2 regions of the Pseudomonas sp. NFACC46-3 genome follow, and region 2 is predicted to be linked to the other one. Evidence: riboswitches for the same ligand, from Rfam matches in the RefSeq annotation. Region 2 holds a riboswitch; the other holds the start of a gene.
What was found. Region 2 has a riboswitch for cobalamin ahead of BM300_RS02650 (CbtB domain-containing protein). Riboswitches for the same ligand answer to the same signal wherever they lie in the genome.
Positions count from the first base shown of each region.

Region 1: it holds a riboswitch for cobalamin, as region 2 does, so the genes downstream of both, cobO (cob(I)yrinic acid a,c-diamide adenosyltransferase) here and BM300_RS02650 (CbtB domain-containing protein) in region 2, are expected to answer to the same signal.

Region 1 is NZ_FOTH01000003.1:36,918-44,480, forward strand. Features, by position in the region: gene BM300_RS05680 (cobyrinic acid a,c-diamide synthase CobB) at 1-522, opposite strand, end outside; gene cobO (cob(I)yrinic acid a,c-diamide adenosyltransferase) at 534-1,145, opposite strand; cobalamin riboswitch at 1,226-1,436, opposite strand; gene BM300_RS05690 (hypothetical protein) at 1,595-2,179, shown strand; gene BM300_RS05695 (PQQ-dependent sugar dehydrogenase) at 2,358-3,668, shown strand; gene BM300_RS05700 (C40 family peptidase) at 3,849-4,382, opposite strand; gene BM300_RS05705 (C40 family peptidase) at 4,547-5,173, opposite strand; gene hda (DnaA regulatory inactivator Hda) at 5,388-6,092, opposite strand; gene BM300_RS05715 (AI-2E family transporter) at 6,262-7,335, opposite strand; gene BM300_RS05720 (DUF2066 domain-containing protein) at 7,368-7,563, opposite strand, start outside.
Region 2 is NZ_FOTH01000001.1:638,324-645,886, forward strand. Features, by position in the region: gene BM300_RS02635 (magnesium chelatase ATPase subunit I) at 1-223, opposite strand, end outside; gene cobN (cobaltochelatase subunit CobN) at 398-4,171, opposite strand; gene cobW (cobalamin biosynthesis protein CobW) at 4,175-5,239, opposite strand; cobalamin riboswitch at 5,337-5,553, opposite strand; cobalamin riboswitch at 5,752-5,975, shown strand; gene BM300_RS02650 (CbtB domain-containing protein) at 6,075-6,263, shown strand; gene BM300_RS02655 (CbtA family protein) at 6,275-6,970, shown strand; gene BM300_RS02660 (cobalamin biosynthesis protein) at 6,967-7,371, shown strand; gene cobM (precorrin-4 C(11)-methyltransferase) at 7,449-7,563, shown strand, end outside.

The DNA of each region.
Region 1 (7,563 bases), on a different contig from region 2:
CAGCGCGCCGTACCAGCGCAGGCCTTCGGTCAGGCTGCCTTCGAGCAACTGCGCGTGGCGCAAGGTGCCAACGCGGTTGGCCAAGACCCCGGCGAACGGCAAGTCCGGCTGATACCGGGCCAGGCCCAGGGCCAGGGCGCCGAAGGTCTGGGCCATGGCCGTGCCATCGATCACCGCCAGCACCGGTACACCAAAATGCCGCGCCAGGTCGGCGCTGGACGGGGTGCCGTCGAACAACCCCATCACCCCTTCGATCAGGATCAGGTCTGCTTCGGCGGCGGCTTCCCACAACAACCGACGACTTTCCTGCTCGCCGACCATCCACATGTCCAACTGATAGACCGGCGCGCCGCTGGCCCGCTCGAGAATCATCGGATCGAGAAAGTCCGGGCCACACTTGAAGACGCGCACCTTGCGCCCCTGGTTGCGATGCAAACGGGCCAGGGCGGCGGTGACGGTGGTCTTGCCTTGCCCCGAAGCCGGAGCGGCGATCAGCACCGCCGGGCAATGGCGACTCGTCATGGACGTGTCACTCACAGCTCGACGCCTTTCTGCGCCTTGATGCCGGCCTGGAACGCGTGCTTGACCATGCCCATCTCGGTGACGGTGTCGGCCAGTTCGATCATTTCCGGCTTGGCGCCACGACCGGTCACCACCACGTGTTGCATTGGCGGGCGGGCCTGGAGATCGCTGAGGACCTGATCGAGGTCGAGGTAACCGTGCTTGAGGGCGATATTGAGTTCATCGAGCACCACCAGGCCAACGGAAGGATCGTCGAGCAACTGGCGCGATACCGCCCAGGCCGCTTCGGCGGCGGCGATGTCGCGCTGGCGGTCCTGGGTTTCCCAGGTGAAGCCTTCGCCCATGACATGAAAACGCACCTGCTCCGGGAAGCGGCGGAAAAACAGTTCTTCGCCCGTGCTGTTGCGCCCCTTGATGAACTGCACCACACCACACTGCATGCCGTGGCCCATGGCCCGGGCGAGCATGCCGAACGCCGAACTGCTCTTGCCCTTGCCGTTGCCGGTCAGCACCAGCAGCAGGCCACACTCGTTCGGCGAGTTGGCGATGCGCTCGTCGATCACGGCTTTCTTGCGCAGCATGCGCGCCAGGTGGCGTTCGTCGCGATCCGGGGTGTCGGTCATGGGGGAGCTCTCCGTTGGGCTTGGATAACGGCGGGCGGGCACAAAAAAAGACGGCAACAAGCCTGGCATCGCCCACCGTGATGCCGTTGGATGAATCAGGCCGGTCTCCGGGCTCATGAGCGGCGTGATGCCGGGCTGCGCGCCTTCCCATGTCCATGGACACAGTGGCCTGTAGGCAACCTTGACTCATTTACCGTTGCGGGGGCAGCGCCGGGTTCGTGTGCACTCACCGGCTTCCCTGTTTCACTCTGTCGGCCACGGCCACAGAGCACCTGAAACAAGCGGCGAAGGTTAGAGGGTTGGGGGTGGAGCGTCAATTAAAGCCGCCACGGGTCCAGCGCTGTTTATTGGCCGGGATCAATGGAATGACGTCAATCTTGTGTCACGCTGAGGGAAGTGATATCAAAGCGGCATCACGACCCGATATCACAAGAACAAGAGGGCAATGTATGCAAGGCATGATCATCAGCAATCCAAAACTGGAATTCCTGCGTCCGGTGCTGGAACGTTGGTTTGACTGTATCGACCGCTACAACGCCGTGCGCGGCGATAACGACACGCCTTACTGGTTCGATGAACGGGCCAACCTGGGCCTGCTGTCGGCCGCGGCCTGGATGGCCGAGATGGTCACGCTGCAGGATGCCCCGACCCGCAAACAGAATGAAGAAGGCGAACGCAATGTCAGCGCCGATCTGTTTATCGCCAGTACCGAGGAGCGCACCTTCATCCAGGCCACCCAACGCTGGCCCAAGGTCAGCAACCTGAACCTGACCCAGCCGCTGCAGGAAGCCGCCAGCGATGCCAAGCGCATCAGCTATGCCAGCGACCTGAAGCTGGGTTGCCTGTTCGTCTCGCCGCAAAAAGCCCAGCAGAGCGCCACGCCCGAAGAACTGCAGGACATGATCGACGACCTGCAAAAGGAAAACACCTGCGCCGTGGCCTGGTATTTCCCTTACGCCTACCGCAAGTTGCGCAATGAAGCCGGCTTCTATCACCCCGGCATCGCCGTGCTGTTCAAACAGGCCCACGGCTGACTCATTCAAGAACTGTGGGAGCTTGCTCGCGATAGCGGTACGCCTGGCAACATCTATCTTGACTGTCACGCCGTCATCGCGAGCAAGCTCGCTCCCACAGGGTTTCGCGTGCAGTTTGAACCATCCGTGCGTCTACGCTTCTCTATGAATAACTCCATGCATTCATAGGGAAGCCAGCATGCTCAAGCCACCCCATCTCCTGATCGTCGCCCTTGCCGCCGGGCTTGTCGCTTGTGGCGAGTCGTCCACCCTGCAAGTGTCCGACGGCACCGGTCCCGCGCCGAAGCTGCCTGAACCGAACAAGACCCTGGTGCCTACCGTCAACATCGCCGAAGCCGTCGGCTGGGCCAGCGGCGCCAAACCCACCCCGGCCCCAGGCCTGCAAGTGGTCGCCTTCGCCGAAGGGCTGGACCATCCGCGCTGGCTCTATGTGTTGCCCAATGGCGATGTGCTGGTGGCCGAAACCAACGCCCCACCCAAACCGGACGATTCCAAGGGCATCCGCGGCTGGGTGATGAAAAAGGTCATGGGCCGCGCCGGTGCCGGCGTGCCCAGCCCCAATCGCATCACGCTGCTGCGCGACGCCAATCATGACGGCGTCGCCGAAACCCGCACGGTGTTCCTGGAAAATCTCAACTCGCCGTTCGGCATGACCCTGGTGGGCAATGACCTGTACGTGGCCGACACCGACCGGCTGATCCGCTTCCCCTATAAGGACGGTGACACGCAGATCAAGGCGCAACCGACCAAGGTCGTCGATTTGCCGGGCGGCACGCTCAATCATCACTGGACCAAAAACGTCATCGCCAGCCGGGACGGCAGCAAGCTGTACGTCACCACCGGTTCGAACAGCAACGTCGCGGAAAACGGCATGGAGGCCGAAGAAGGTCGCGCCGCCATCTGGGAAGTGGACCGAGCCAGCGGCAATCACCGCATATTTGCCTCGGGCCTGCGCAACCCCAACGGCCTGGCCTGGGAACCCCGCAGCGGTGCCCTGTGGACGGCCGTGAACGAGCGGGATGAAATCGGCAGCGACCTGGTGCCGGACTACATCACTTCGGTCAAGGACGGCGCGTTCTATGGCTGGCCCTACAGCTACTATGGGCAGCACGTCGATGTGCGGGTCGAACCGCAGAATCCGGCCCTGGTGGCCAAGGCCATCGCCCCGGATTACGCCGTCGGCCCTCACACCGCATCGCTAGGCCTGACCTTCGCCGAAGGCAGCCGCTTGCCTGCACCCTTCACCGAAGGGGCGTTCATCGGGCAGCACGGGTCCTGGAACCGTAAGCCCCACAGTGGTTATAAAGTGATTTTTGTACCGTTCACTGGCGGCAAGCCCGTGGGACAACCCGTGGATGTGCTCACCGGTTTCCTGAACGCCGACGAAAAAGCCCAGGGCCGGCCGGTGGGCGTGGTGATCGATCAACAGGGTGGGTTGCTGGTGGCTGATGATGTGGGGAACAAGGTTTGGCGGGTGTCGGGTAAATAACCCACCACCCAAGACTTGTGAAAGAACCCTGTTTGGTCCGAGGACATGGTGAACACCCGTGGCGAGGGAGCTTGCTCCCGCTGGGCTGAAGCAGCCCCTGCTTCTGGCGGTTGCTGCGCAACCGAGCGGGAGCAAGCTCCCTCGCCACAAAAGCTTTCTAGCACTGCAAACGTTGAAGGGTCAGGGATTGCGCGCCAAATGCTCCGGCTGCAGCACCCGCTTGGCGCCCAGGTAAGCCTTCTGCCAATAGGCCTTGGACAAGCTGTCGAGCTTGACCGTGCCACCGGTGGCCGGTGCATGGACGAAACGGCCCTCCCCCACATAGATCCCGGCATGGCTGACCTGGGAGCCGCCGTTGGTGGCGAAGAAAATCAAATCACCTGTCTGCAACGCCTCCTTGCCCACATCCGGGGCGCGCATGCCGATCATTTCCCGCGTGGAACGTGGCAGGGAAATACCCGCCGCATCGCGGTAGACGTAACCAATCAAGCCGCTGCAATCGAAACCCGAATCCGGCGTATTACCGCCCCAGCGATACGGCGTCCCCACCAAACCCAATGCCCGGAACAGCACATCTTCGGCGGCAGGGGAAAAGGTTTGTGAGGGGGCAAAGACCACCGGAGCCCGCACGGGAGCTGGCGGTGGAGTGCGGCTGGCGCAGGCGCTGAGCAGCGCGGCGAGGAACATGAGAGCGAGGCGGGCCGACGTCGACATATGCAGAACAATCCTGATCTGGATGCGGCTTTTCTGCCGTGGGCATGAAAACAAATCCGCCTGCGGAGTACGCAGGCGGATTGCCATCAAACAATGATCAGGATTCTAGCGGCTATACGACAAACTTCAAGTAAGACTTTAAGTTTGCCTTACAAACTGTGTGCTTACTTGCGGGCAGTGACCACAGTCGGCGCCATGGCGAGGGCGCGCTTGGCTTCGATGAAGGTCTTGCTCCAGTAGCTGTCGCCCAGGCTGTCGATCCGCACGCCACCGCTGCGGCGGCTGCTGGAATGGATGAACTGGTTGTCGCCCAGGTAGATACCGGCATGGCTGACGCGACCGCGACGACCGTTGGTGCTGAAGAACAGCAGGTCACCGGGCTCCAGTTGGTTGCGAGCCACCAGTGGGGCGTTCACGTTGATCATTTCGCGGGTGGAGCGCGGCAGGTTCATGCCGGCCTCTTCGCGGAACAGATAACCGATGAAACCGCTGCAATCGAAGCCAGCTTCAGAGGTGCCGCCAAAACGGTAGCGGGTACCGATCAACGACATCCCGCGTTCCAGGATGCTGTCAGCCAATACTGGAAGCTGGTAAGGCTTGCTGCCGGCGAAGGCTGCGAGCTCTTTGTCGGAGGCCATTTCTTCCTGGAACGCAACGGAGGAAGACTGGGCGGTAACAGAGTTCTTGACCTGTGGTTGTTGCTCTTGCTGGGACACTGGGGAGTGGGCAGCGCAACCAAACAACAGGGTAACGAGTGCGAGAGGCACGAGGGGTGCGAAGCGATTTAGCATGGGCACGACCGTGGCTGAAGTAGTAAAGATGGCGAGACTATGCCTTCTATCAACCTCATTTGCAAATTCAATCGATGCAAATGTGACTTCTTGATTTCTCGTTTACATCTAAGCGCTTAAGCCCGACCTGAGCGGGTTACAGCCCTACAGCCCAGTAAAACCGCGGGCTTCACCGGGTCCAGAAGAGGCTTTAAGCCATCATCGGGCGACAGCTTTACCAGCCCAAAGTTTCTTTCAAAAAAGGAATGGTCAGCTTGCGCTGGGCCTGAAGGGAGGCCTGGTCGAGGCGTTCGAGCAGTTCGAACAACGCGCTCATGCTGCGGGTGCCACGGGTGAGGATGAAATGCCCGACTTCGTCGGTCAGGTGCAGGCCACGCCGGGACGCGCGCAGCTGCAAGGCACGAAGTTTGTCTTCGTCGGAAAGCGGACGCATCTGGAAAATCAGCGCAAGGGTGAGACGGGACTTGAGGTCCGCCAGCTTCACCGGCAGCTCCCGTGGCGATGTCGACGCGGCGATCAGCAAGCGCCGACCGCTGTCGCGCAACCGATTGAACAGATGAAACAGCGCCTCCTCCCAATCAGCCTTGCCGGCCACGGCCTGGAGATCGTCCAGGCAGACCAGTTCGTACTGCTCAAGGTTGTCGAGGATCTCAACACCGCGGTCAAGCAATTCGGCCAACGGCAGGTACACCGCAGGTTCGCCCAATTGTTCGAACCGCAGGCACGCGGCCTGCAACAGATGCGTGCGCCCTACCCCGTCCTTGCCCCACAGGTAGATCAGGCTTTCGGTCCAGCCGGCGTCGGCTTCGCAAAGCCGCTCGACATAGCCGAGTGCAGCGGCATTGGCGCCTGGGTAGTAATTGATAAAGGTGGCGTCATCACGCAGACGCACACCTAGGGGCAGCTGAATCGGTTTCATGCTGACTGAACAGTTCCAAAGGAACCGTTAGTGGCCTCTGTGTAAAGTTCGCAAAGTTTATACCCGTGACACGGACCGCACAATGCGCCGGACCACGAGCAAAATCAAAGGTTTGCAGCGGCAAGAGGACAGAGCGTCGGTTTCCCTGACGCTCCGCCAACGATTTGCCCTACAGGTCGGGGTCTTCAGCGCCGCTATAAATGTCCGAATCCTTGTACAAATCATGCATATGGCGCACCAGCACCATGATCACCGCCGCCACCGGCAGCGCCAACAGAATCCCGGTGAAGCCGAACAACTCTCCCCCAGCCAGGATCGCGAAGATCACCGCTACCGGATGCAGGCCAATACGATCGCCCACCAGCAGCGGCGTCAGCACCATGCCCTCCAGCGCCTGACCGACCATGAACACCGCGACGATGCCCAGCATCGGGTACAGGTCGCCGCCGAACTGGAACAGTCCGGCGATCAATGCCGCGCCAATACCAATCACAAACCCCATGTACGGCACGATGGCGGCCAGGCCGGCGATGAGGCCGATCAACAGGCCCAGCTCCAGTCCTACTAGCATCAGCCCTGCGGCATAGATGAAACCCAGCGCCACCATCACCAGCAGTTGCCCGCGCACGAACGCCCCCAGCACTTCGTGGCATTCGAAGGTCAAGGTCATGATGCGTTCTTCACGGTGACGCGGCAGCAGGCTACGAATCTTCGCCATCATCAGATCCCAATCCCGCAGCAGATAGAAGGCCACCACCGGAATCAGCACCAGGTTCGCCAGCCAGCCGATCAACGCCAAGCCCGAGGCCGTGGCCTGGCTCAACACCACGCCAACGATGTCGGTGGTCTGGCCCATGTGCTCGCTGATAGCCGCCTTGACCTTGTCGAACTTCCAGAAACCGTCCGCCAGCCCCAGCTTCGATTGCACCCACGGCACCGCGCTGTGCTGCAACCAATCGAGCATCTGCGGCGCCAATTCGTACAGGCGCAACAGTTGCTTGGCGAGCATCGGTATCAGCACCAGCAACAGGGCGCTCACAATCAGTGTGAACAGCGCAAATACCGCCACCACGCCCCATGTGCGCGACAGGCCGAGTTTTTCCAGGCGATCCACCACCGGATCGAACAGATAGGCCAACAGCAGCGCGACCAGGAACGGTGTGAGGATCGGATGCAGCAAATAGATAAGGGCGAACAGCAGGGCAACCCCACCCAACCAGAACCAACGCCGCGTATCGCCCATGAACCACTCCTAGCTATATAAAGAAAGAAAACCTACCAGCGGAACCGCAGATTGGCTGCCGGCGCCGGCACAGGTGGTGCAACCGGGGCCGAGCCATCGGCGGCGGGAGGCGCCACTGGCACTGGCGCGACGGCCTCGCCGGGCGGAACTTCCTGAAGTTTCGCCAGGGCCAGTTGCGCCTTCAACTGCTCGGCGCTGCCGTTGACTCGATAGACGATCCGATCACCC
Region 2 (7,563 bases):
TGCCCACCAGCCGCTCTTCGGTAGCACCGAGGGGCAAGGTGACGAACTGACCGCTGGCCAGCAGGTCCGCCAGGCCCCGGGCCAAGGTGGACTTGGCCATGCCCCGCGGGCCTTCAATCAGCACACCGCCGATTTTCGGATCGATCGCGGCCAGGCACAAGGCCAGTTTCAGGTCATCGGCGCCGACCACGGCGGAGAGTGGGAAATGGGGAGTGTGAGTCATGCTGAAGGTCTCATGAATGTGCGAGGTTCCCCTGTGGCGAGGGAGCTTGCTCCCGCTGGGGCGCGAAGCGGCCCCCAGAACCTGAGGTCCCAGTGCCCTTCCAGAACGACGACTGCTGCGCAGCCGAGCGGGAGCAAGCTCCCTCGCCACAAGTGCGCGCCTGTTGTCCTCATTTCAACCATCCTCTTCAATGTCCAACAACAAATTCTCCAACGCCTCGCGGTACTCCCCCGGCGCCTGCCACATCCCCCGCTGCTGCGCTTCGAGCATGCGCTCGGTCATGTCCCGCAGGGCGTCGGGGTTGTGCTGGCGGACGAAATCCCGGGTGTCCGGGTCGAGCAGGTAGGCATCGGCCAGCAAGGCGTACTGGTGATCGTCGATCAACCGGGTGGTGGCGTCGAAGGCGAACAGGTTGTCCACCGTCGCCGCCAGTTCGAACGCGCCTTTATAGCCGTGACGCTTCACACCGTCGATCCACTTCGGATTCGCTGCGCGGGAACGGATGACGCGGTTGAGCTCTTCTTTCAGGGTGCGGATCTTGGGCAAGTCTGGCTGGCTGTGGTCGCCATGGTAACTGGCCGCCGCGACTCCACCGAGAGTCTCGACCGCCGCCAGCATGCCGCCCTGGAACTGGTAGTAATCATTGGAATCGAGCAGGTCATGCTCGCGGTTGTCCTGGTTCTGCAACACCGCTTGCACCTGGCTCAGACGTCGGGAGAACTGCCCCCGGGCGGCAGTGCCTTCATCGCTGGCGCCGTAGGCGTAACCGCCCCAGTTCAGGTATACCTCGGCCAGATCCTCGCGGCTCTGCCACAAGCGCCCATCAATCGCGCCCTGCACGCCCGCGCCATAGGCCCCGGGCTTGGCGCCGAAGATCCGCCAGCCAGCCTGGCGCGCCGCCGCTTCCGGCTCCAGGCCCGACGCCAACAAGGCTTCGCGTTCACCACGGACCTTGGCCGCCAGAGGGTTCATGTCGTCCGGTTCATCCAGCGCGGCGACGGCCTGCACCGCCGCATCGAACAAGCGGATCAGGTTGGCAAAAGCATCGCGGAAGAACCCGGAGACCCGCAGCGTGACATCGACCCGTGGTCGGTCCAGCAGGCTCAACGGCAGGATCTCGAAATCATCGACCCGCTGGCTGCCCGTGGCCCACACCGGACGCACGCCCATCAGCGCCATGGCCTGGGCAATATCATCGCCACCGGTGCGCATGGTGGCGGTGCCCCACACCGACAGGCCGAGCTGGCGCAGGTGATCGCCATGGTCCTGCAGGTGCCGTTCAAGGATCAGGTTCGCTGATTGGAAACCGATGCGCCACGCCGTGGTGGTGGGCAGGTTGCGCACGTCCACCGAGAAGAAATTGCGTCCGGTGGGCAGTACGTCCAGACGCCCGCGACTCGGCGCACCGCTGGGGCCGGCGGGCACGAAGCGCCCGTTCAAGGCATCGAGCAGGCCACGGATTTCCGCCGGACCGCAGGCGTCCAGGCGCGGGGCCACGACGGAGCGCAGGTTTTCGATGATGCTGGCCACCGTCTCCCAGCCCGGCGCATTGAGCTGCTCGACCCCACCGTCCAGTGCTTGCTCGATCAACTGCGCGGCGAACAATTCCAGGCGCTCGCGCGTATCGCCGGCGGTGCGCCAAGGCTCGGCGCTGACCCGGCGCAACGCCTCGGGACACTCGCCGGTCCAGGGCTCGGCCAAGGCACAATCCAGCGGATCGAAACCCAGCCCGAACGCCTTGGCCAGCGCCCGCAACAGACTCGACTGCGCGCCCTTGCCGTCGCCCCGGGGAATGCGCAGCAACGCCAGCAAGGTGTCGATGCGCAGCCGTCCGCTGGGCGACTCGCCAAAAATATGCAGGCCGTCGCGGATCTGCGACTCCTTCAAGTCGCACAGGTAAGTGTCCAGGCGTGGCAGCCAGATCGCCGCATCGGCGTCGCTGTCGAGCCCGGCATCGAGTTGCAGTTCGCGGTCGATGTGCGTCTCGCGCACCAGGTTGAGGATGTCCCGTTGCAGTTCCCGGGCACGGCGCGGATCGAGCAATTGCGCCTCGTAGTATTCGTCGGCCAACAACTCGAGGTTGCGCAGCGGTCCGTAGGTTTCGGCCCGGGTCAGGGGCGGCATCAAGTGGTCGATGATTACCGCCTGGGTGCGACGCTTGGCCTGGGCGCCCTCACCCGGGTCGTTGACGATGAACGGATAGATGTTCGGTAGCGGCCCCAGCAGCGCGTCCGGCCAGCAACTATCCGAGAGCCCGACGCCCTTGCCCGGCAGCCACTCAAGGTTGCCGTGCTTGCCGACGTGAATCACTCCGTGGACGCCGTAGGTGTGACGCAGCCAGAAATAAAACGCCAGGTAACCGTGGGGCGGCACCAGGTCCGGGTCGTGGTACACCGCGCTCGGATCGACCTGATAACCCCGGGCCGGCTGGATACCGACGAACGTCAGGCCCAGGCGCAGGCCGGCGACCATCAGGCGGCCGTCACGGAACATCGGATCGTTCTCGGGCGTACCCCAACGCTCCAGCACCGCTTGGCGATTGGCCTCGGGCAGCGCGTCGAACATGGCCTGATAGGCATCGAGGGCCAGGCTCTGGTGACATGGCCGCAGGTCGAGGCTGTCCAGGTCGTTGCTGACACCACCGAGCAACTGCTGGATCAACGCGGTACCGCTCCCAGGCAAATCAGGTGGCAGCGGATACCCCTCGGCCTGCATGGCCCGCAGGATATTCAACGCCGCTGCCGGGGTGTCCAGGCCGACGCCATTGCCGATGCGCCCATCCCGGGTCGGGTAGTTGGCGAGGATCAACGCCACACGTTTTTCTGCGTTGGGCAAACGCGCCAATGTTGTCCAGCGCCGCGCCAGCTCGGCGACAAAATCCATGCGTTCAGGCACAGCCCGATAACAGACCACGTCGCTCTGGCTGCGCTCGCTGCGCCAGGCCAGGTCCTTGAAGCTGATCGGGCGGCTGATGATCCGCCCGTCCAGCTCCGGCAAGGCAATGTGCATCGCCAGGTCTCGCGGACCCAGGCCCTGCTCGCTGGCGCGCCAGCCCGGTTCGTTGTCCTGGGCGCAGATCGCCTGGATCACCGCAATGTTGCGACGGAACGGTCGCAGGTGCGGCGCTTCCGGGCTGGATTGGGCGAAGCCGGTGGTATTGAGGATCACCCCGGCCTCCACCGCGTCCAGCCAGTCTTCGACCAGCGCCAGGCAACCGGGCTCCTTGAGGCTCGCCACGGCAATCGGCAACGGATTGAGCCCCGCCGCTTGCAGGCGCTGACAAAACACGTCGATGAACGCGGTGTTCGCCGCTTGCAAGTGGGAGCGATAAAACAGCACCGCCGCCACCGGTTGTCCGGCCTGCCAGTCGGCTTGCCAATCGTCGAGGCTGGCGTTGGTTTTCGCCGGGTGATAGATGGCCGTGCGTGGCAGGACTTGCGGTTCGGCCCACGGATAATCGCGGCCGAACCATTGGCTGCCCAGGTTGTGAAACAGGTCCAGGGCATTGCCCAGCCCGCCCTGGCGCAAGAACTGCCAGAGCCGATCGCGGTCCTCGAAGGGCACGTTGCTCAGGTCGCTGAGTTCCGGGTCCGGACGATCATCCCCCGGCACCAGGATCAGCTTCACCCCCCGCCCGGCCAGTTCCATCAGGCGCTCGATGCCGTAGCGCCAATAGCCGATGCCGCCGTGCAGCGACAACAGGATGACCTTGGCGTGGCGCAGCACGTCTTCGAAATACAGATCCACCGAGGCATGGTTCTGCACCTGCATCGGGTTGGCGAGGCGAAACTGCGGATAATCGCCCGGCAACTGCTTTGCCGCTTCGGCCAGCAGCGCCAGGCTGGAATCGCCGCTGCACAGGATCACCAGCTCGGCGGGGGTTTGCCCCAGGTCGGCAATGTTGTCATCCGACACGAAACCGCCGGGCTGGGTCCTGAGCAGGTGCATGGCTTAGGCGCCGAGGGCGGCGCGCAACTGCGCTTCGAGCAGCGCGGCGTCGAGCGCCTGGCCGATCAGCACCAGGCGGGTGACCCGCGCTTCCTCAGCGCCCCATTGGCGGTCGAAATGCTTGTCGAAACGCGTCCCGACGCCCTGGATCAGAAGGCGCATCGGCTTGTTCGGGATCGCCGCGAAACCCTTGACCCGCAGTACGCCGTGCTGGACCACCAGTTGCGTCAGCGCGTCGAGCAACAGGCTTTCGTCGGCCTGGGGCAGCTCGATGGAGATAGAATCGAAGGCATCATGATCGTGGTCGTCATCGTCGCCGTCATGGTGGTGATCGTGATGGCTGTGGCGGCCGTCGATGTGTTCTTCGGAACCGGCGCCCAGGCCGATCAGTACGTCCAGCGGCAGGCGACCGCTGCTGGCTTCGATGACCTTGACCGCCGGCGGCAGCTCTTCGGCGACTTCCAGGCGAACCTTGGCCAGGTCTTCAGGGCTGATCAGGTCAGCCTTGTTGAGGATCACCAGGTCGGCGCTCGCCAGCTGGTCGGCGAACAGTTCGTGCAGCGGCGATTCGTGGTCCAGGTTCGGGTCGAGTTTGCGCATGGCATCGACCTGGTCCGGGAAGGCCGCGAAGGTACCCGCGGCCACGGCCGGACTGTCGACCACGGTGATCACTGCGTCGACGGTGCAGGCGCTGCGGATTTCCGGCCATTGGAAGGCCTGGACCAGCGGCTTGGGCAAGGCCAGGCCGGAGGTTTCGATGAGGATATGGTCGAGGTCGCCACGCCGGGCCACCAGTTCGCGCATCACCGGGAAGAATTCTTCCTGCACCGTGCAGCACAGGCAGCCGTTGGCCAGTTCATAGACGCGGCCGTTGGCTTCTTCTTCGGTACAGCCGATGGAGCACTGCTTGAGGATCTCGCCGTCGATGCCCAGTTCGCCGAACTCGTTGACGATCACGGCGATGCGCCGGCCCTGGGCGTTGTCGAGCATGTGACGCAGCAAGGTGGTCTTACCCGAGCCGAGGAAGCCGGTGACGATGGTGACGGGGAGTTTGGCCAGTGTTTTCATCGGATGCCCTTTGGCAAGGTGGCGGGCAAACGGGACGACAACCGCTGGCACAGGCGCGCGCGGAAGATTTCGCCACCGGATCACCCCGCCCGGTTGTAGTGAGAATCTGTGTCGAGGCAGGTCTCCTGGCTGACGGCGGGCCAATCTTTCGACTGGCAATTGCTGCGCCTTCCCGTGCGCCCGTTTAAATAAGGGCATGCACAGTGGCCTTGCAGAAACAGCACCGTTCACAGTTGCGGGGGCAGCCGCGGCTTGGACCGCGTTCCCTTCTTAGCTCCGGCACGTGCCGAAGAACCTCGAAGGCGCAAGGCTACGCAGGGTGTGGGGGCGGGTCAATCTCCGCAAGTAAGATGCAGGATGCTGTTGTGGCGAGGGAGCTTGCTCCCGCTCGGTTGCGCAGCGACCGTAAAGAGCCGGGGGCCGCTGCGCTGCCCAGCGGGAGCAAGCTCCCTCGCCACAACAGCCCGCTCGTCGGCCCTTGTACATTGACGCCCCGCCCCTCCCCATGCTCTCCTGTGCGCCTAGTTACGGGTGCCCTTCACAGGGTGAAACGGGAAACCGGTGAATCGTGCGCTTTACTCCAAGGCCACGTCAGTCCGGTGCTGCCCCCGCAACGGTAAGCGAGCGAAGCGTCTGAACCACTGTGTCCCAGGACATGGGAAGGTGACGCTTGCAGGCCAGGCGCAAGCCCCGCCCCTCGCGAGCCCGGAGACCGGCCCATGACTCATGCACCAACAACCCGCGGTGGGCGGGCGCTGTTCGAATCCTGGCGGGCCTTCGCCTGGGGTTTCATTGCGCTCGAATCACCCACTGAACAAGAACAGAGGGAAGCGCCATGTCGACCATCAGCAGCACCGCCCGCACCGCCAGTAGCACCACCACCCTGAGCCAACGCCTGAGCGCCGCGATCTTCGCTTCGATCCTGGGTGCGAGCCTGGTCTATTTTGCCGGGTTCTCTCACATCGAAGCGGTCCACAACGCCGCCCACGATACCCGTCACAGCGCCGCATTCCCTTGCCATTGAGACCTGACGCCATGATCAAGCGTATCGCGCAGACCGCTGGTTTCAGCGGCTTGCTGGCCGCCCTGCTGCTGACCCTGCTGCAAAGTTTCTGGGTATCGCCGCTGATTCTCCAGGCGGAAACCTTCGAGAAGGCCCCGGCGACCGAGGTCCATGAACACGCCGACGGGGCGGCTCATACCCATGATGCCGAGGCCTGGGAGCCGGAAGACGGTTGGCAGCGCGTGCTGTCCACCACTGGCGGCAACCTGGTGGTCGCCGTGGGTTTTGCCCTGATGCTGGCGGGCCTGTACACCTTGCGTGCGCCGACTCGCACGTCCCAAGGCCTGCTCTGGGGCCTGGCCGGTTATGCCACTTTCGTCTTGGCGCCGACGCTTGGCCTGCCGCCGGAACTGCCTGGTACCGCAGCGGCCGACCTGGCCCAACGGCAGATGTGGTGGATCGGCACCGCGGCGTCCACGGCGGTGGGCATCGCCCTGATCGCCTTCGGCAAGCATTGGCTGCTCAAGTTGCTGGGCGTGGCGACGTTGCTGGTGCCCCATGTCATCGGTGCACCGCAGCCTGAAGTCCACTCGATGCTGGCGCCCGAAGCGCTTGAAACGCAATTCAAGATCGCCTCGCAAGTGACCAACGTCGCGTTCTGGCTGGCCCTGGGCCTGATCAGCACATGGCTGTTTCGCCGTGACGGCCAAGCCCGCCACGACGCATGAGCAACGGGCCGATACTGGTGGTCGGCCTTGGCTGCCAACGCGGTTGCCCGGCCAGCACGCTGCGGGCCTTGCTCGACGAAACGCTGCAGGCCCACGGCATCGAACTTCATCGGGTACGGGCCCTGGCCAGTATCGACCTCAAGCGTGACGAACCAGGACTGCTGGATCTGGCCGGGCAACTGGCCCTGCCGCTGACCTGCTTCAGTGTCGAACAGTTGGCCGGCTACGAGCAGCGGCTCAGTCACCGCTCCGAGATCGCCTTCCAACGAACCGGTTGCTACGGCATCGCCGAAAGCGCCGCCCTGGCCTTGGCCGACCAATTGGGCACGACGCCCGCGACGCTGCTGATTACTCGCCAAAAAGGGCCCAAGAGCACGTTGGCATTGGCGGTCGTGGCGTAAATCCCGATAATCGGCGCCCAGGATCATGAGCGATCTTCATCTGGGCGACGCTCACCCACCTTTCACAGGAGCCGGTCATGACCGTTTACTTCATCGGCGCCGGCCCCGGCGACCCGGATCTCATTACCGTCAAAGGCCAGCGACTGATCCGCCACTGCGCGGTGATCATCTACGCCGGTTCCCTGGTACCAA